2 regions of the Comamonas sp. NyZ500 genome follow, and region 2 is predicted to be linked to the other one. Evidence: riboswitches for the same ligand, from Rfam matches in the RefSeq annotation. Region 2 holds a riboswitch; the other holds the start of a gene.

Region 1 (8,407 bases), on a different contig from region 2:
CTTGACTTCAAAACCCTGAGCCTTGAGCGCCAGGCGCACATGGCCGGCCACGCACCAGGTGGCAAGCTGCGTGCCCCGGCGGCAATGGCGGGCAATGTTCTTCATGGCATCTTCATCCCACATCTCGGGGTTGAGCTGGGGAGAGAAGCCATCCAGATATACGCTGTCCGCCGTCATCTGCTGTTTGCGCAGCATGGTCCTGGCATCGCCTATATAGAGCGTCAGCAGCACCTGGCCGTCATCAAAGGAAAGGCGATGCACGCCGGGCAGCAGTCCCCACCATTGCTCGGCCAGTTGTTCGCCAAGCGCGCGCAGTACCTCATCGGCCGGCAAAAACGCGAGCAGATCCTCGCGCGAGACAGGGTAGGCCTCCACCGAGACAAAATGCAGAATGCGCGGGCGTCTGGGATCGGCCTTCCATGCCGCCCAGGTGACCAGGAAATTCAGGCCGAAGCCAAAGCCGGTTTCCAGAATGCGCCACTGCGCTGCATCGGCCCAGGCAACTGGCAGATCGCAGCCACCGAGAAAAACCTGGCGGGCCTGGTCGAGGCCGCCGAACTCGCTGTGATAGCGATCGCCGAATCTGGAACTATAGGGGGTGCCATCCGGCATCCATGTGATCGGTTCAGACATGGAAAGTGAAACTACATGGGTAATGCATGGCGCAGTCTAGTTCAGAGCAGCCAAGCAAGGGCCGCCCCGCAGCGATGGCTGCGTCCCCCTCCTGCTTAGCAAGAGAGGGGGAGGCGCGCAGCGCCACAGGGGAGTCTCGATCACTCCCAGCGCTGCTGGTACGAAAAAACCGGCAGACGCCATTTGAAACGAATGGCGGCCAGACGGAAGGCCAGGCCGCCGGCAAAACACACGATGGTGCTGATATTGGGGCTGACATCCAGATAGCGCAGGCCCAGGAACATCAGGCATACCGACAGCGACACGCTGGCATACAGCTCGCGGCGGAACACCACGGGGACCTGGTTGCAGAGCACATCGCGCAAGATGCCGCCGCTGATGCCGGTAATCATGCCGGCCATGATGATGACGATGGTGGGGTAGCCCAACTCCAGCGCGGTATTGCAGCCGATCAGCGAAAAGGCGATCAGGCCCATGGCGTCCAGCAGCAGAAACACCTGCTTGAGCCTGTGCATATGGCGTGCAATCACGGTGGTCAGCAGACCGAAGCTGATGACCAGATACACATATTCAGGGTGCTGGGTCCAGCCGATGGGGTAGTGGCCCAGCACCATGTCGCGGATGGTGCCGCCTCCCAGGGCTGTGACAAAGGCGATGACGACGACGCCGAAGATATCCATATTGCGCCTGCCTGCGGCGAGTGCGCCGGACATGGCTTCGGCGGTAATGGCCACCAGATAGATGACCAGCATGACGGTGAAGTTGGAGGCCTGGAACGAGTCCAGCAAAGAGACGGAAGGAAGCATGAAGGCACTTGAAAATAGACCAGCCACTCACATCGGCGGGAGTGTCCGGCTTGCCTCTCCCGCTGTCCTTTTACCTGAGAGTTGCGCATGAGCACCTTCGCGGTGGACATGCTTGCCCCTTCGGTGAGCCCTGCAGACTTGTGGTTGCGGGCTGCTCTCCAGTTGGCGATATCCGGGTCCTGTCAGACCCACCTGCGGTACTTATTGCCTGAGCGATTATGGGAGTTTGCGCCTTCGGCGGGAACCCTTGAAAGGCTCCGCTCTCCCGCGGGATGGGCGCGATTTTAGCCAGTTTCAGCGACTCTATTCGGGTTAATACCTGTATTGGTGTGGTTCTGCGGCTGCCGGCTGGGGGAGCGGAAGGCCGGTCTGAACCCGCCATGGCTCGCACAAGCCCGCGTCTTCGTCTGTGAAGCCGCCCGCCGTGAAAAACTCATACGCACGACATCAAAGGCCAAAAAGCGCAAAGCTCGTCAGAACGAAGACCATTGCGCTTCGTTTGGCCAGCACTGTGCTGACCGGCGCATCCCCACGGCCATTTTTAAGAATCTTCTTATGCCGTTCGATCGAGTCCGTTCCTATCCTTATCCACTTCAGATCAAACGGTCACGGCGAACCCCGGCGTTCGTGCAGGGCCGCAGCGTGTCTCCACACGCTTGCAAAAGGAGATGGGATGGGAGATTGGCTTCGACAGGCGCGTTGGGCCTTGTTCGGCCTGCTGGCGCTGATGGTGCCGGCGTCCGCACAAACGAAAAACAGTGCCGAACAGGAGAACGCCGCGCAGGAGCTGCTGCGCCAGCAAGAGCGTGAGCGGATACTGCGCGAGAAGCAGGAGACAGCGACCGATGTGCGGTTGCAGCCGGCGCAGGCTCCGCCGCCGGACCGGCTTCCACCGGAAGAAACGCCATGCTTCCCGATTGAACGCATCTGGCTTGATGGCGAAGACGCCTACAGATTCTTCTGGTCCCTGAAAGCGGAGCGGCCGACCCCGGCAATGACCCCGCCACGGGGCGCTGCCTCGGCACCGGCGGCATCAACATGGTCATGGCGCGCGTGCAGAACGCAGTCGTCGTTCGCGGCTTCGTCACCACGCGCATCCTCGCCGCGCCGCAGGACCTCACCTTAGCCGGCAATTTGTGCAACAACGCCCCCCAGTGGTAATCTGGGCTGGAACGTGCATTGGCTCATTCGAGGCGTCCTGAGAGTGCAGGTTTTCGTTCCGCCCCTTCCGATTCAGCGATCCGAATTCGGAGAAGGCATCGCATGAATCGTTCCGCGACCGTGCTGAACCCAAATGGTGTGTATGCCGAGCGGTACTTGCCTGCAGATGCCAGAGCAAAAAAGCGCGGCAGAAAAGCGTAGATTGAATTTCGGAGTCCACTCGGTCTGTCCGAGCGGAATGAATGTCCGGCAGCGGAGAAAATGAAAAATACGTCCAACGTTGTCAGGGTTTGCAGAGTATTCGATTTTGACGAAAGTCCTGCTGAAATCTACGCAAAGCTATGCCAGAGTTTGTCTTTGCTTCCTGCACCTTGGGGGCTGGCGAATGTGGATGTCATCACATTTGAAGACCGGCCCGATTGGCCTATCCATGAAGTGAGCTATCGACTTCACGAGGAGGTCAGTGGCCTTGAAATTGGACTTTTAAGCCGGAGGTATCGGCGAAATTCAGAGGCGCTTCCATGCCTTGAAGACTACATGACTGTCGAATTCAATTCCGCGAAAAATGGAGCCGACCTGAAGTATGTTTTCGATCAGGTGATCCCCCTCTACATACGCAGCTTTGGTGCGTTCTTCGCTGCGGTGGAGGACATGGATGTGCTGGCTGAAGAGGAAGACGAATTCTGGAGATCAAGTGATGAAGAGCGTATGCAAGTCCGGGCTCAATCCGGTCCACGTAGACAAGAGTGCCTTCACATCAGGCAAGTGAACTACTGGGCCAGAGAACAGTGCAGCAACTACTTCGGACTTACGCCAGAGCAGGTGGTGGGCATACTCAGCGACCACGTCGCCCGTGCGGATGTACTTGAGGAGGGCGCCTATATTGTTGTCTCGTACGACCCACTGACCTCGGAGCAGGCGCAAGCAATTACCTCTGCATTGATGCCTTTGCTGAAGACACGGTGAAGTACTTGAACGGGGTAGTGTCTTCGCTGCGTGCAGTGAGCCTGGGCGATTTTTTAGCCAGCCGACCTTGTCGGTAGCCCAAAGTACAACCTAACCGTCAATCCACGACACAGCAGCTCTAGAGAGCATTCCGTCATGGCTTACGACTTGCACTTGGTTAGAACTAGCAATTGGTTGGATGCCACCGATGCCCCAGTCACCAAGGAAGATGTTGATGCATTGCTCTTATCTGACGCCGAACTTGCCTGGTCAATGGACTACATCGACATGAAGCTTGAGGGTGAAGCAAAGTGATTCCATCTTATCGAATGGAAGGGCGAGCCCTTTTTTGGGTGGTACAAGGACCAAATCAGGTTCAACAGCTCAGATCAAGATGCGCTCATTAAGCTGATTGGTATGGCCGACGCGCTTAATGGCGCACCATGCATAAAAGCGCTCGGGAGATAGGGATTTAGCAAGTACCAGGTGGCCCCACTGATCCACCGCTTGCACTTGGTAGAACCGCCTGGAAAGATCGACGCCCACTCGCACGATGGGCCCATCGGTCAGCTCAGTCATGGCATTCTCCAGTTGAATCCGATGGGACTTTCGAGCATCCATGCTGATCATTGGGCATCAGCGCAGAACTAGGAAAGTCCTTTCGTATTCGTTCTGAGACGGTCGCGTCCCGGCCAAAAGCGGAAGTCGGCTTGATTCATGCAAGCCTCTGACGAATGCTGGCCTACGGAGTTATTCGTGGTCAGTGGCCTGAATGGCAACGGCAATCGAGTGATGGACTGCTCTTAGACAGGTAGACATACCCTGTCTATCCTCTGGCACTTTCCTATCCAGCACAGACGGATATCAAAATGATAAAACTGTGCTGCAGTTCATACCTCCCCTTCCGGCCGGATGCCAGGCAACACCAGTTTGCCTTCCCGCATGGCCTGCAGCAGCAGATGGGGGGTGGTGCAAATATGGGCTTCCAGGGCCAGGGCCGCGCGGGCCTCGTGGCCAGCCATGGCGAGCTCGAAGATCTCCTGGTGCTCGGCATGCACATCGCGGGTGAGCGCGGGCTGCTCCATGGCGTAGCAGCGGTAGCGCTCGCTATGGCGCGCCAGCAGGCGTAGCACCTTCAATGTCCAAGGGGATGCATAGCCGGAGAGCAGGGTCTCGTGAAAGCGCAGGTTCAAGGCCTCCCACTGGCGGCGGTTGTCGCTGGACAGCGGTTGCTCGGCTGCCGAGAGCTCGTCATAGCTGGCCTGCAACTGGGACCGCCAGGCCGCGTCGCCATGGCGTATGGATTCACGCAGTGCATGGGTTTCGATATGTACCCGCAGGCGGGTGATGTCCTGCAGGTCGTCCATGGCGATGGTGGAGACGCGAAAGCCGCGCTGGCCTTCGGTTGTGACCAGGGCATCACTGACCAGGCGCGTCAACGCCTCCCGCAAGGTGCCTGCACCGACCTCGTAAGCCTGGCGCAGATGCTCTATGCGCAGCTTGCTGCCAGGCAGCAGGCGGCCTTCGACAATGTCGGTGCGCAGCCGGGCATAGGTTTGCTCGGTCAGGGTGCGCGATGCCTCGCCGCCGCTGGATTCAACCTCGGGCAGGGCCAGGCATTGCATAAAGGATTTCTTGGCCAAGCGTTTACTCCTCGGTACCTGTTGTGCGTTCGCGGATGCGTGAGAGCCGGTAGCTGAGTTGGGGGCGGGTCATGCCCAGGGCGCGGGCCGCTGCGGCCAGATTGCCGCTGGCGCGGCGCACGGCTTCTTGCAGCAGCCCGTCTTCCAGGGCGTCCAGCGAAAGCCCCTGGTGCTGCATGCTGTCGTAGACACTGGCCGTATGCAGATCGCCATCTGTGCCGCAGGCCTGGGCCAGATGGCCTTGGTCGTCTATGGTACTTTGGCCGTTATCGCTCCATTGGGGGAACAGGCAAGCCACATCGATGGGTTCGCCGGTCGGCGTGAGGATGAGGCCGCGTTCCACCAGGTTCTCCAGCTCGCGCACATTGCCGGGCCAGCTGTGGCCGCGCAGCGCGGTCAGCGCCCGGTCACTGAAGCCCGGGGCCGGCTTGCCGTGCAAGGCCGAGTATTTCTGCAGCAAATGCATGGCTAGCAGCTCGATATCGTCCACGCGCTCGCGCAGCGCAGGGATGCGTATGGGGTAGACGTTGAGGCGGTAGAGCAGGTCGCGCCGAAAGCGCCCCTGTTCCACGGCTTTCTCCAGGTCCACATTGGTGGCGGCGATCACGCGTACATCGACCTGGGTGCTGCGGTGGCCGCCCAGGCGTTCCACCTCGCCGCTTTGCAGCACGCGCAGCAGCTTGGCCTGGGCGGCCAGGGGTAGCTCGCCCAGCTCGTCCAGCATCAGTGTGCCGCCATGGGCGCGTTCAAAGCGCCCTATGCGCGTGGCTGTGGCGCCGGTGAAGGCGCCTTTTTCGGCGCCGAACAGCTCGCTCTCTATCAGGTCGGCGGGCAGGGCCGCGCAGTTCACTGCCACAAAGGGTTTGTCGGCACGCGGGCTCATGGCATGAAGGGCGCGCGCAAAGCGTTCCTTGCCCACGCCGGTCTCGCCCGTGAGCAACACCGTAACCTGGGTGGGAGCTGCCTTGGACAGCAACTCCAGCGCGGCCTGAAAGGCACGTGAATGGCCCAGCAACGGGCCCTGGCTGTCGCAAGGGGCCAGGCCGGTGCGCAAGGCCTCGACCTGAGACTGCAGCTCATCCAGGCGTACCAGCATGGAGTCGGGGTCGTAGTCGCGTGCGATCTGTTCGCCATCGGGCCACTCATGTTGAAACCGGCCCTCTATCAGGCAGTGTGCGTGGCCACAGGTGGAGCACTGCATTTCCTTGAAAAACACCGGGCGACGGAAGAACGCGCTGGAGTAACCCGAGGCATAACCCAGCAGCATCCAGCACGAGGGCTGGTCCTGGGGGCCCCATTCGCGCAAATGGATTTCCGCTTCCCAGCTGTGTTCCCAGCGCACCACGCATTGAAAGTGGCCCGCCTGCTCATCGGCCTCAAAGATTTCCGGCGTGGCGCGCACCGCACCCTCCAGCCGGTGCAGCTGGGGACCTACGGCAAACATCTCGAACAGGCTGGCTGTGGGCCTTATCTGGCGTGCCAGCAACGCATCGCGCTCACCTGCGGCATAGCCGGCACGCAGCAGCAGGCGCCGCGTGTGATCGGGGCCCATGGTGTTCATCATTTCGCGGCGCAGGGCGTGAAGAGAGGCCAGATGCAGCAGCAACATGCGCTGGCCCGAGAGCCAGATCAGTCCGTCTTCGGTGGAGAAGCGGACCTGGCTGCGCAAATCGGCATCGGAGGGTAAGGCGGGAGGAGTGTGGGGCATGAGAAAACTATCGATAAAACATCGAATTCTGGCTACGGGATTGACCCGCATCCCCGGCCTTGAACTGCTGGCGTAATTGATGAATTGCGCACCTTTGCTTGGGGTGCTTGATCATTTGGTCATGCTGCAGCGCAGTAGGAACTGAAGCACTGTGGATGCCGTCCTAGGGTTTGCCCTGGAATCACTGCTCCCCAGCTTGCTCAAACACGCATAAATTTAGGGAGTAACCCTTGATTTATCGATATTTCCATGAACTGGCACGGGCTGTGCAATTGCAAAAGCCACAGACCCGCCAGGAGCCCCTCATGGAAACAAGCACTCTCGATCTTCCCGCCTGCGATCTCACGCGCCGCTCGGTGCGCGTGCTGCAAAAGCGTGCCAACGGTTTTGTGGACTTTGAGTTCTCCGTGGGCTGGCCCGAACTCACGGTGGAGCTGGCCATGACAGAGGCCGACTTCGAGGCCTTCTGCCAGGTCCAGAAAGCCAGGCTGCTCTGACCATCACTCACGCATCCCACGACAACACAGGAGACAAGCCCATGAACATCGAGCTTTCGGCGCGCGAGATACAGCCGCTGCGCCATACCTTTGCCCGCGTGGCAGCTTACACGGGAGACAAGCCCGCGTCGCGCTATCTGGAGGCCACGCTGGGCGTGCAGCCCACACATCATTTCCATTACCGGCCGCTGTGGGAGCCTGAGTTCGAGCTGTTCGACACCGGCCGCACGGCGATCCGCATGGCCGACTGGAACGCGCTGCGCGATCCACGTCAGTACTACTACGCCACCTGGACCATGACCCGTGCCAAGCAGCAGGAGGCCGTGGAAGCCAACTACCAGTTTGTGGAGTCGCGCAACCTGGCCGGCAAGATGTCCGATGCCCTGCGCGCCAAGGCCTGCGATGTATTGATGCCGCTGCGTCATGTGGCCTGGGGCGGCAATATGAACAACAGCCAGATCTGCTCACGTGGCTACGGTACGCCCTTCACGGCTCCGGCCATGATGCATGCCATGGACCATCTGGGCGTGGCCCAGTACCTCACGCGCCTGGGCCTGGTCATGGACGAGCCCGGCGTGCTCGAAGCCGGCAAGAACGACTGGATGCAGCACCCGGCCTGGCAGCCGCTGCGCCATCTGGTGGAAGACCTGCTTGTGGTGCAGGACCCCATGGAGCTGTTCGTGGCCCAGAACATGGTGCTCGACGGACTGCTCTATCCCCTGATCTACAACCACTTCGTGGACGAGCATGTCACGGTGCAGGGCGGCACGGCCGTGGCCATGCTCACGGCCTTCATGCCCGAGTGGCACACCGAGACCGCACGCTGGATCGATGCCGTGGTCAAGGTAGCTGCAACCGAATCCGCAGACAACCGCAGCCAGCTGTCGCACTGGTATCTGAGCTATGCCGACCATGCCTGCGTGGCACTGGCCGCCGTGGCCGAACTGGCCCTGGGTGCGCGTGGCGCAGCCGTGCTCAGCGAAGTCCGCCAAAGCCTGGATGCCCGTGCCCGCA
Region 2 (8,407 bases):
AAACAGATCTCCTGCCAGCGCGGCCTCCCACTCTTGCTGGCTGTTGGCGATCACCACTTCGATGCCGATCGGCCGGGCACGGGTCTCGATGACTTCAATCGTCTGTGGGTGCAGATCGCCGGCGAGCACGATGCGATGGCTTCTGGATTTGACAGAGCGCCTGGCCAGCGTCATGGCCTCGGCGGCGGCCGTGGCTTCGTCCAGCATCGAGGCATTGGCGATAGGCATACCGGTCAGGTCGGTCACCATGGTCTGGAAGTTGACCAGCGCCTCCATGCGGCCTTGTGAGATTTCTGCCTGGTAGGGGGTATAGGCCGTATACCAGGCTGGATTCTCGAAGATGTTGCGCAGGATGACGCCCGGCGTGTGCGTGCCGTAGTAGCCCTGGCCGATAAAGCTCTTCAGCACCTGATTCTTGCTGGCGATGGCCTTGAGTTCGGCCAGCGCCGCGGCTTCGGTAATCGGCGCCGGAAGATCCATGGGCCTGGCGCGTGCGATGGAGTCGGGCATCACATCGCGAATCAAGGCGTCCAGCGAGGGCTTGCCGATGGCGGCCAGCATTTGTTGCTGCTCATCGGCATCCGGGCCTATATGACGGGGGATGAATTCGTGACTGTTTTCCAGCGCTTGCAGGGAAGCGACGGGGGCGGGAGGCGACATCAGCATGGGAGGGACCTATTCTCAAATACTGTGACTGACGGTTTGCATGCCAGGCATGCGTGAATGCCGTATGCCTGAAGGCATGCGGCCGGTGCTTCAAGCAGCGCTGGCTTGTTCCAGCGCGGTGTTCATCAGAGCCAGGCGTTCGCTTTCCTGGTCGGCATATTCCCAATCGGGATATTTGCTGCGTGCCACGGTGTTCAGCCATTGCTGGCAGGCCAGGGCAAGCAGGGCTTGCTGTTGCAGATCGGCATCGATGCTGCCTGTGATCTTGAGCTGACCAAAGGCGGTGGCCACGTGGGCGCGACAGACCGAGCGCAGATAGATCTGGTTCATGTCATCGCTGGCCAGCCACTGGGCCTTGGCCGCATCGTCATGAGTCAGCATGCCCTCGGGCACGGGCAGATCCCAGTCGCTCAGTTGCTGCTGCAAAAAGCGCAGGGCCTTGGCGTTGCCGCCTGTTTGCTCCTGGTACCACTCTTGAAGAGCGGCCAGTGTGTCGCTGCCATCATCGCTGCCGAAGGGGCTGAAGTCGTCACCGCCGTCGTAATAGAAGTCCTGGGCTGCGATGCGCGCAAAGGTCGGGTGGCTGGTCTCGCGGGCGAGACCGACGTCCGGATCGTCGAAATACAGAATGGTGCTCATGGCTGCATGCAAAAACGGCCTTCGCAATGCGAGGGCCGTTGATACGCTTAGTTGTCCTTGGCGAAGTCGTTGTAGGCAGTCTCTTCCATCAGGCCTTCGAGCTCGCCCACATTGCTCATCTTGACCTTGAAGAACCAGCCAGCGGCCAGGGGGGCGCTGTTGGCGAGCGACGGGTCGTCGCGCAGGGCTTCGTTGACTTCGACGATCTCGCCGGTCACGGGCATGTAGACATCGGCAGCGGCCTTGACGGACTCGACCACGCCAGCCACATCGCCGGCCTTGAAGGTGGAGCCCACGGCAGGCAGGTCCACAAACACCACATCGCCCAGTGCATCCTGTGCGTGTACGGTGATGCCGACGATGGCGGCATTGGTGTCAGCGGCGTTGATCCATTCGTGTTCTTTGGAATACTTGATGCTCATGGAAGGCTCCAGATGGGGGATTCAGGGGAATCGGGTGTTGTTTGAGAAAGGTCCAGCTCGCACTTTAGCGGTGTTCTGGCCGCTGTTTGGCAAACTGGCCCGTCTCATGCGCGGCGGCAGACCTAGCCGCGGTAGTAGCGGGTGGGAACGAAGGGCGTGGCGACCACTTTCATGGGCACGGGCTTGCCGCGCACCATGGCGAAGATTTCCGTATCGATGGCGGCATAGTCGGGCTCGACATAGGCCAGCGCCACAGGCTGGTTGAGCGTGGGGCTGAGCAGGCCGCTGGTGATGTGGCCGATATGCTGTCCATCCATGTTTTCCAGCACGGCGGGCTCGCGCACGGGAATGCGTTCCAGCGCGATCAGGCCCACGCGCTTGCGGCGCAGCGACTGAGGGTTCTGCAATTGCTCCAGCACGATGGCCGCACCGGGAAAACCGCCCTCGCGCTCGCCGCCGGTGCGGCGAACCTTCTGCATGGCCCAGTTCAGCGCGGCTTCGACCGGCGTGGTGCTGGTGTCGATGTCGTTGCCGTACAGGCAAAGTCCGGCTTCTAGGCGCAGCGAGTTGCGCGCGCCCAGACCGATGGGGGCCACCTCGGGCTGTGCCAGCAGCGCTTCGGCAAAGGCTTCGGCAGCTTCGCCGGGCAGGGAGATTTCAAAGCCGTCCTCGCCCGTATAGCCGCTGCGCGTGATGTAGAGCGCATGGCCTTGCCAGTCGAAGTGGTTGCCGGTCATGAAGACCAGTTGTGTCACACCGGGAATCAGGCGCGAGAGGGCTGTGGCAGCTTGCGGACCTTGCAGGGCCAGCAGGGCGCGATCGGGCAATGGGACGACCTCGCAGCGGCTGGCGATGCGGCTCTGGATATGAGCGATATCGGCCTCTTTGCAGGCGCCGTTGACGATGAGGAACAGATCTTCGCCGCGGTTGACGAACATCAGGTCGTCGAGAATTCCGCCTTGTTCATCGAGCAGCAGGCCGTAGCGCTGCTTGTGCAGGCCCAGGTCCATGACATCGACGGGCATCAGCGATTCGAGCGCGGCGGCGGCATCGGGGCCGCGCAACAGCAACTGGCCCATGTGCGAGACATCGAACAGGCCGGCAGCCTTGCGCGTGTGCAGATGCTCGGCCATCAGGCCTTGAGGGTATTGCACGGGCATGGCGTAGCCGGCAAACGGCACCATGCGGGCACCCAGTTTCTGGTGCAGTGCAAACAGCGGTGTGGAACGCAGATCGGAAGAGGTGTCAGCAGCAGTCACAGGCAAGCGCTCCGGTGGTCAAACCAAAATGAGTGGCCATGCATGGCTGGGCCATGCGTGGCGGGCTTGCCCTGCTGTCCGCTTTACCTGAGAGATTCACTGCACGCATTGCATCGGGCAGTTTGCTCCTTCGGTGGATGCCGGCGCACATACGAAATGACGGCCTGCATCTCTCTCCAGCAAGGGACGCTGCAGGTTTGCACACCTTGCAGCGCTTGTCAGTCCTTTTGCCTGAGCGTTTTGACACCGGGTTGGGGGTCTGCGCCTTCGGCGGTGCGAGGCAGCTTCAAGCTGCAGGCACTCTCTCCTGACCTTGGCGATTCTAGCGGTGGGCAAGGGGCTTGCACCACCGAATCGGATGGATTCTGGGGTTTTCGAGCACAGATCGCTGGAATTGAGCTTGCGGTCTCACTGCGGTTCTGTGTTCATGGCGGGCGTTCGAGGAACATCGATCTCCTGGCGCGGAAACACCAGTTGGTAGGGCTGCTCGAAGCAGGACGTCACGGGCTGGCCCTGGCGCATGCCGGGCTTGAACTTCCAGCGTTCGAGCGAGCGCATGATGGACTTCACGATGCGGGGATCGGTATCGGCGGGCTGGTAGGCCACACGGCCGAGTTCGCCCTGGACCGTGACTTCCAGGCGGAAGACCACCGTGGTCTCCAGCCCGTTCGGAAACCAGTGGGCGCTGATGAAAGGCGTGGTATGGCGGCGTGGCTGCGGTTGCCGATCGAGCTGGGCGGGGGGTGTGCAGTCTGCCTTGATCCAGGCAGGCCATTCCATGCTCTGTGGCCGCCTGTGCTGCGTGTCCAGTGGCGGAGCCGGCGTCGGCTCCGGCTGCCCGGAAACTGTGCTCGAGATGCCGGCAGTCGGCGGTTGCTTGGGCTGGCTGCCATCGAAGAGGTGGGAGCAGGCTCCGAGCAGCAAGGCGGTCAGAGACGCGGCGCAGGCGGCGGCAAGGTGTGAGGTGCGCGAAATGTCCATGAGGACATTGTCGGCCATGCGGGTTGCACCTTCAGGGTTGCGCGGGGCGCAGATCCAGTCCCTTGCTGTCGGCCTCGGCGCAGGCGCGCCACCAGGGCGATCCGGCATGGGGGGTATCCAGGTCCAGGCGCTCGCCCATCATGGGTGTGGCGATCTCTATGCCGTGCTGCCTGCCCAGATTCAGGATCTGCTCAAAGGGGTCCCACCAGGCATGCATGGCGAGGTTGAAAGTGCCGTTGTGTATGGGCAGCAGCCATTGGCCGCCGAGATCCCGGTGTGCCTGCACGGTCTGCGCCGGATGCATATGGACATAGGGCCAGTGGGCGTCGTAGGCGCCGGTCTCCATCAACGTGACATCGAAGGGGCCGAAGTGCCTGCCGATTTCGGCAAAACCGTCGAAGTAGCCGCCATCGCCGCTGAAGAAGACGCGCAGCGGCCTGTCGGCCTGGCGATCTTCTATGGTCCAGGACGCCCAGAGCGTGCGGTTGCCGTCGCGCAGGCTGCGTCCCGAGAAATGCTGGGCCGGCGTGGCCGTGAAGCGCAGGCCGTCGACCTCGCTGCCCTGCCACCAGTCGTGCTGCACGATCTTGTCGGCCGGCACGCCCCAGGCCACCAGTCTGTCTCCCACTCCCAAGGGGCAGAGAAAAACTCCCACCTTGGGCGCGAGCACGCGAATGGTGGCGCGGTCCAGATGGTCGTAGTGGTCATGCGAGAGCAGCACGCCGCGCAAGGCAGGCAACTCGTCCAGGGCAATCGGCGGGGCATGAAAGCGCTTGGGGCCGGCAAACGATAGCGGCGAGGCGCGCTCGGAAAACACGGGGTCCGTCAACCACCAGCCGCCGCGCAGCTTCATCAGCAAGGTCGAATGGCCCAGGCGATACAGGCTGCGTTCGGGCGCGAGGTTCAGCTCGGTCGTGCTCAGCGGCAAAATGGGCAGCGCCTTGCCCGGCTGGGAATCGGTCGGCTTGTTGAAGAAGAACTTCCATAGCGTCCCGGCATCTGGCTTGGGGCTGTTGACCGGACGCGGATGCGTGTTGCGAAAACGCCCGCCCGAATACTGAGGCGAGTCCTCGTAGTCGGTGATGGAGGTGGAGAGACTTGGTTTGCGAAACAAGATCAGGCGCCTTATTGAGACATTGGCCGCAGTTTGGGACGGTTTGCAGCGCTGCAAGAGCCGGCTTGCAAGAGGCCGTAACACAGGCACGGCCATTCAGCTGCTTTCTCGGGGCGGATGCGACACTCGCTGTCTGAGGAGCAAATGCACATGAATCCCATGGTTCACAATTTGGAGAGCATGCTGGCGGCCGGCAAGGATGGTGCGCTGCTGCGCTATACCCTGGGCAAGGCCTATGCCGACGACGAGCAGATGGCCGTGGCGCGCGAGCATCTGCGTAAGGCCACGGCACTGGATGCCGAATACTCCGTCGCCTGGAAGCAATTGGGCAAGGTGGAGCTGGCGCTGGGCGATGCACAGGCCGCGCGCGCCGCCTGGCAGCAAGGGCTGAGCTGCGCCCAGACCAAGGGCGATGCCCAGGTCGTCAAGGAGCTGCAGGTGTTTTTGCGACGCCTGGACAAGCAAGCTGATGGTACTTAGGGGCTATCAAAAAAATAGCTGAAAACGCTTGTGATTCAAGAATTTTCAGCCAATTTTGTCTGAAGTTAATCAGTGTGCGCCAGCGGCCGCGTCGGAGGCTCCTGCGGCAGAGGCCGGGCGCTTGGTGAACCAGATCAGCACGATCAGGCTCAGGAACAGAAAGGACGATGCCAGAAAGATGTCGTCGGCAGCCCGCGTGAAGGCCTGCTGATCGATCAGCCGGTTGATCTGGACATAGGCCTGCTCGGCACTCATGCCCGCTGCCTGCAGATTTTTGACCGTGCTGGCAAACGTGCCCTGGCCTTGCACCAGCAACTCGGTCAGATGGGCATGGTGCATGGAAGCCCGGCTTTCCCAGAGCGTGGTGGCAATCGAGGTGCCCATGGCGCCGGCCGTGATCCGCACGAAGTTGGACAGGCCTGCGGCGGCCGGAATGCGGTCCGGCGTCAGTCCGCTCAGCGTGATGGTGGTCAGCGGAATGAAGAAGAAGGCCATGGCGCCGCCCTGGATCAGCGTGGGAATCAGGATATGGGCGAAGTCGGTCTCCACGGTGAACTTCGAGCGCATCCACAGCACCATGGCAAACACGATGAAGGCAATCGTGGCCATCTTGCGCGGATCCCAGACACCGACCTTGCGGCCCACCATGGGCGTGAGCAGGATGGCAAGCAGTCCCACCGGCGCCAGAGCCAGGCCGGCCGAGGTGGAGGTGTAGCCCATCCATTGCTGCAGCCACAGCGGCAGCAGCACCACATTGCCGAAGAACAGGCCGTAGGCGATGGACAGCGCGATCGAGCCGGCCGCGAAGTTGCGCCTCTTGAACAGGCGCAGATCGACGACGGGATGGGCGTCGGTCAGCTCCCAGACCACGAACACGGCAAAGGCCACGACGGCGATCACCGCAAAGGCGATGATTTCATTGGAGGCAAACCAGTCCAGCTCCTTGCCCTTGTCCAGCATCAGCTGCAGTGCCGCCACCCAGAGCACAAGCAGGGACAGGCCCACGGTGTCGATAGGCAGCTTGCGCGTGGGCGTTTCGCGGTTGCGGTAGATGCTCCAGGTCATGAGGGCCGAGAGCAGGCCCACGGGCACATTGATGTAGAAGATCCAGGGCCAGGAAATATTGTCCGTGATCCAGCCGCCCAGCAGCGGCCCCACCACGGGAGCGACCAGCGTGGTCACGCCCCATAGCGATAGCGCCACACCGGCCTTGGCGGGCGGATAGCTGGACAGCAGCAGGGTCTGCGACAGCGGAATCATGGGGCCGGCCACGGCGCCTTGCAGCACGCGGAACAGCACCAGCATCTCCAGCGAGGAGGCAAAGCCGCAGAGCCAGGAGGTCAGCACGAACAGCAGCACGCTCATGGTGAACAGGCGCACGGCACCGAAGCGCTGGGTGAGCCAGCCCGTCAGCGGCACGGAGATGGCATTGGCCACGCCGAAGCTGGTGATGACCCAGGTGCCCTGGCTGGGGCTGACGCCCACATCGCCCGAGATGGCCGGAATGGCCACGTTGGCGATGGAGGAGTCCAGCACGTTCATGAAGGTGGCCAGCGAGAGCGCCAGCGTGCCCAGGGCGAGCTGTGCGCCCTTGAGCGGGGCGATGGCAGGCACCGCCGGAGCCGGTGGCGAGGCACCCGCTCCGGGATTGGCAGAAGTCGAGGAAGTCATGGCTGATTCCGCGTCTTATTGCGCAGGCTGGGCAGCGGGTTGGGCGGGCGCAGCCGGGGCCGGAGCGGGCAGACCGGCCAGCTGGGTCAGTGCCGGCAGCTTGTCGCCCGCGATGATGTGCTGGATGCGCTGCTCGGCCTGGGCCAGGCTGCCGTCATAGACCGTGGTCTGGGCTACGGGCTCGGTACGCGGCGTGCTGGCCAGGGCCTGGCCGTCCTTGTCGCGGATATCGACCTTCGCGTCCATGGACAGGCCCACACGCAGCGGGTGCTGCTTGAGCGCTTCGGGCTCCAGGCTGATGCGCACGGGAACGCGCTGCACCACCTTGATCCAGTTGCCGGTGGCGTTCTGCGCGGGCAGCAGCGCAAACGCCGCACCCGTGCCCGCACCCAGGCCCACGACCTTGCCTTCGTACGTGGTCTTGTCGCCGTAGACGTCGGCGGTCAGCTCCACCTTCTGGCCCATGCGCAGATCGGCCAGCTGGCTTTCCTTGAAGTTGGCATCCACCCAGAGCTTGTGCAGATCGACCACGGTCAGCAGCGGCGAGCCGGCGGCCACGCGCTGGCCCAGTTGCACGCCGCGCTTGGCCACAAAACCGTCCACGGGCGCGATCAGCCGCGTGCGCTGCAGGGCCAGATAGGCCTCGCGCACCTTGGCTGCGGCCGCCATGACGGCGGGGAAGTCCTCGGCGGTCGTGCCCTTGGTCTGGGCTTCGGCGGCCGTCAGCTGGGCCTTGGCAGCACGCACGGCGGCTTCTGCGGCCGCCACGGCGTTGCCGGCAGCCGTGGCCAGGGCCTTGGCATGGTCAAACTCTTCCTTGCCCACGGCACCGGTGGCCGTGAGCGGGCGGCGGCGCGCCACATCCTCGTTGGCCTTGGCGGCATCGGCCTTGAGGCGCAGCAGATCGGCTTCGCGCTGGGCCACCTGGGCGGCCAGCGGGGCGTTGTTGGCATACAGGGTGCGGGTCTGGCGCGCAGTCTGGGCCAGCTGCGACTCGGCCTGGGCCAGTTGCACCAGATAGTCGGCAGGGTCCAGTTGCACCAGCAACTGGCCGGCCCGGACATAGTCGGTATCGTCGGCACCGATGCTGATCACGGTGCCGCCGACCTGGGGCGTGATCTGCACCACGTTGCCGGCCACATAGGCGTTGTCCGTGGTCTGGTAGTTGCGGGCCA

What was found. A riboswitch is a leader RNA that binds a small molecule or an ion and turns the genes downstream of it on or off. The one in region 2 is predicted to bind glycine.
Region 1: it holds a riboswitch for glycine, as region 2 does, so the genes downstream of both, JAO85_RS22510 (trimeric intracellular cation channel family protein) here and gcvT (glycine cleavage system aminomethyltransferase GcvT) in region 2, are expected to answer to the same signal.

The regions. Positions count from the first base shown of each region.
Region 1 is NZ_JAEIJE010000023.1:13,149-21,555, forward strand. Features, by position in the region: gene mnmC (FAD-dependent 5-carboxymethylaminomethyl-2-thiouridine(34) oxidoreductase MnmC) at 1-612, opposite strand, end outside; gene JAO85_RS22510 (trimeric intracellular cation channel family protein) at 774-1,439, opposite strand; glycine riboswitch at 1,492-1,611, opposite strand; glycine riboswitch at 1,625-1,717, opposite strand; gene JAO85_RS25830 (hypothetical protein) at 2,478-2,600, shown strand; gene JAO85_RS22520 (hypothetical protein) at 2,862-3,566, shown strand; gene JAO85_RS22525 (hypothetical protein) at 3,702-3,860, shown strand; gene JAO85_RS22530 (hypothetical protein) at 3,930-4,124, opposite strand; gene JAO85_RS22535 (GntR family transcriptional regulator) at 4,436-5,188, opposite strand; gene JAO85_RS22540 (sigma-54-dependent Fis family transcriptional regulator) at 5,193-6,896, opposite strand; gene JAO85_RS22545 (phenol hydroxylase subunit) at 7,202-7,393, shown strand; gene JAO85_RS22550 (aromatic/alkene monooxygenase hydroxylase subunit beta) at 7,435-8,407, shown strand, end outside.
Region 2 is NZ_JAEIJE010000001.1:580,078-588,484, forward strand. Features, by position in the region: gene gcvP (aminomethyl-transferring glycine dehydrogenase) at 1-666, opposite strand, end outside; gene JAO85_RS02570 (MolR family transcriptional regulator) at 757-1,305, opposite strand; gene gcvH (glycine cleavage system protein GcvH) at 1,353-1,727, opposite strand; gene gcvT (glycine cleavage system aminomethyltransferase GcvT) at 1,850-2,986, opposite strand; glycine riboswitch at 3,051-3,176, opposite strand; glycine riboswitch at 3,196-3,306, opposite strand; gene JAO85_RS02585 (energy transducer TonB) at 3,395-3,985, opposite strand; gene JAO85_RS02590 (MBL fold metallo-hydrolase) at 3,999-5,081, opposite strand; gene JAO85_RS02595 (hypothetical protein) at 5,232-5,561, shown strand; gene JAO85_RS02600 (DHA2 family efflux MFS transporter permease subunit) at 5,631-7,232, opposite strand; gene JAO85_RS02605 (HlyD family efflux transporter periplasmic adaptor subunit) at 7,248-8,407, opposite strand, start outside.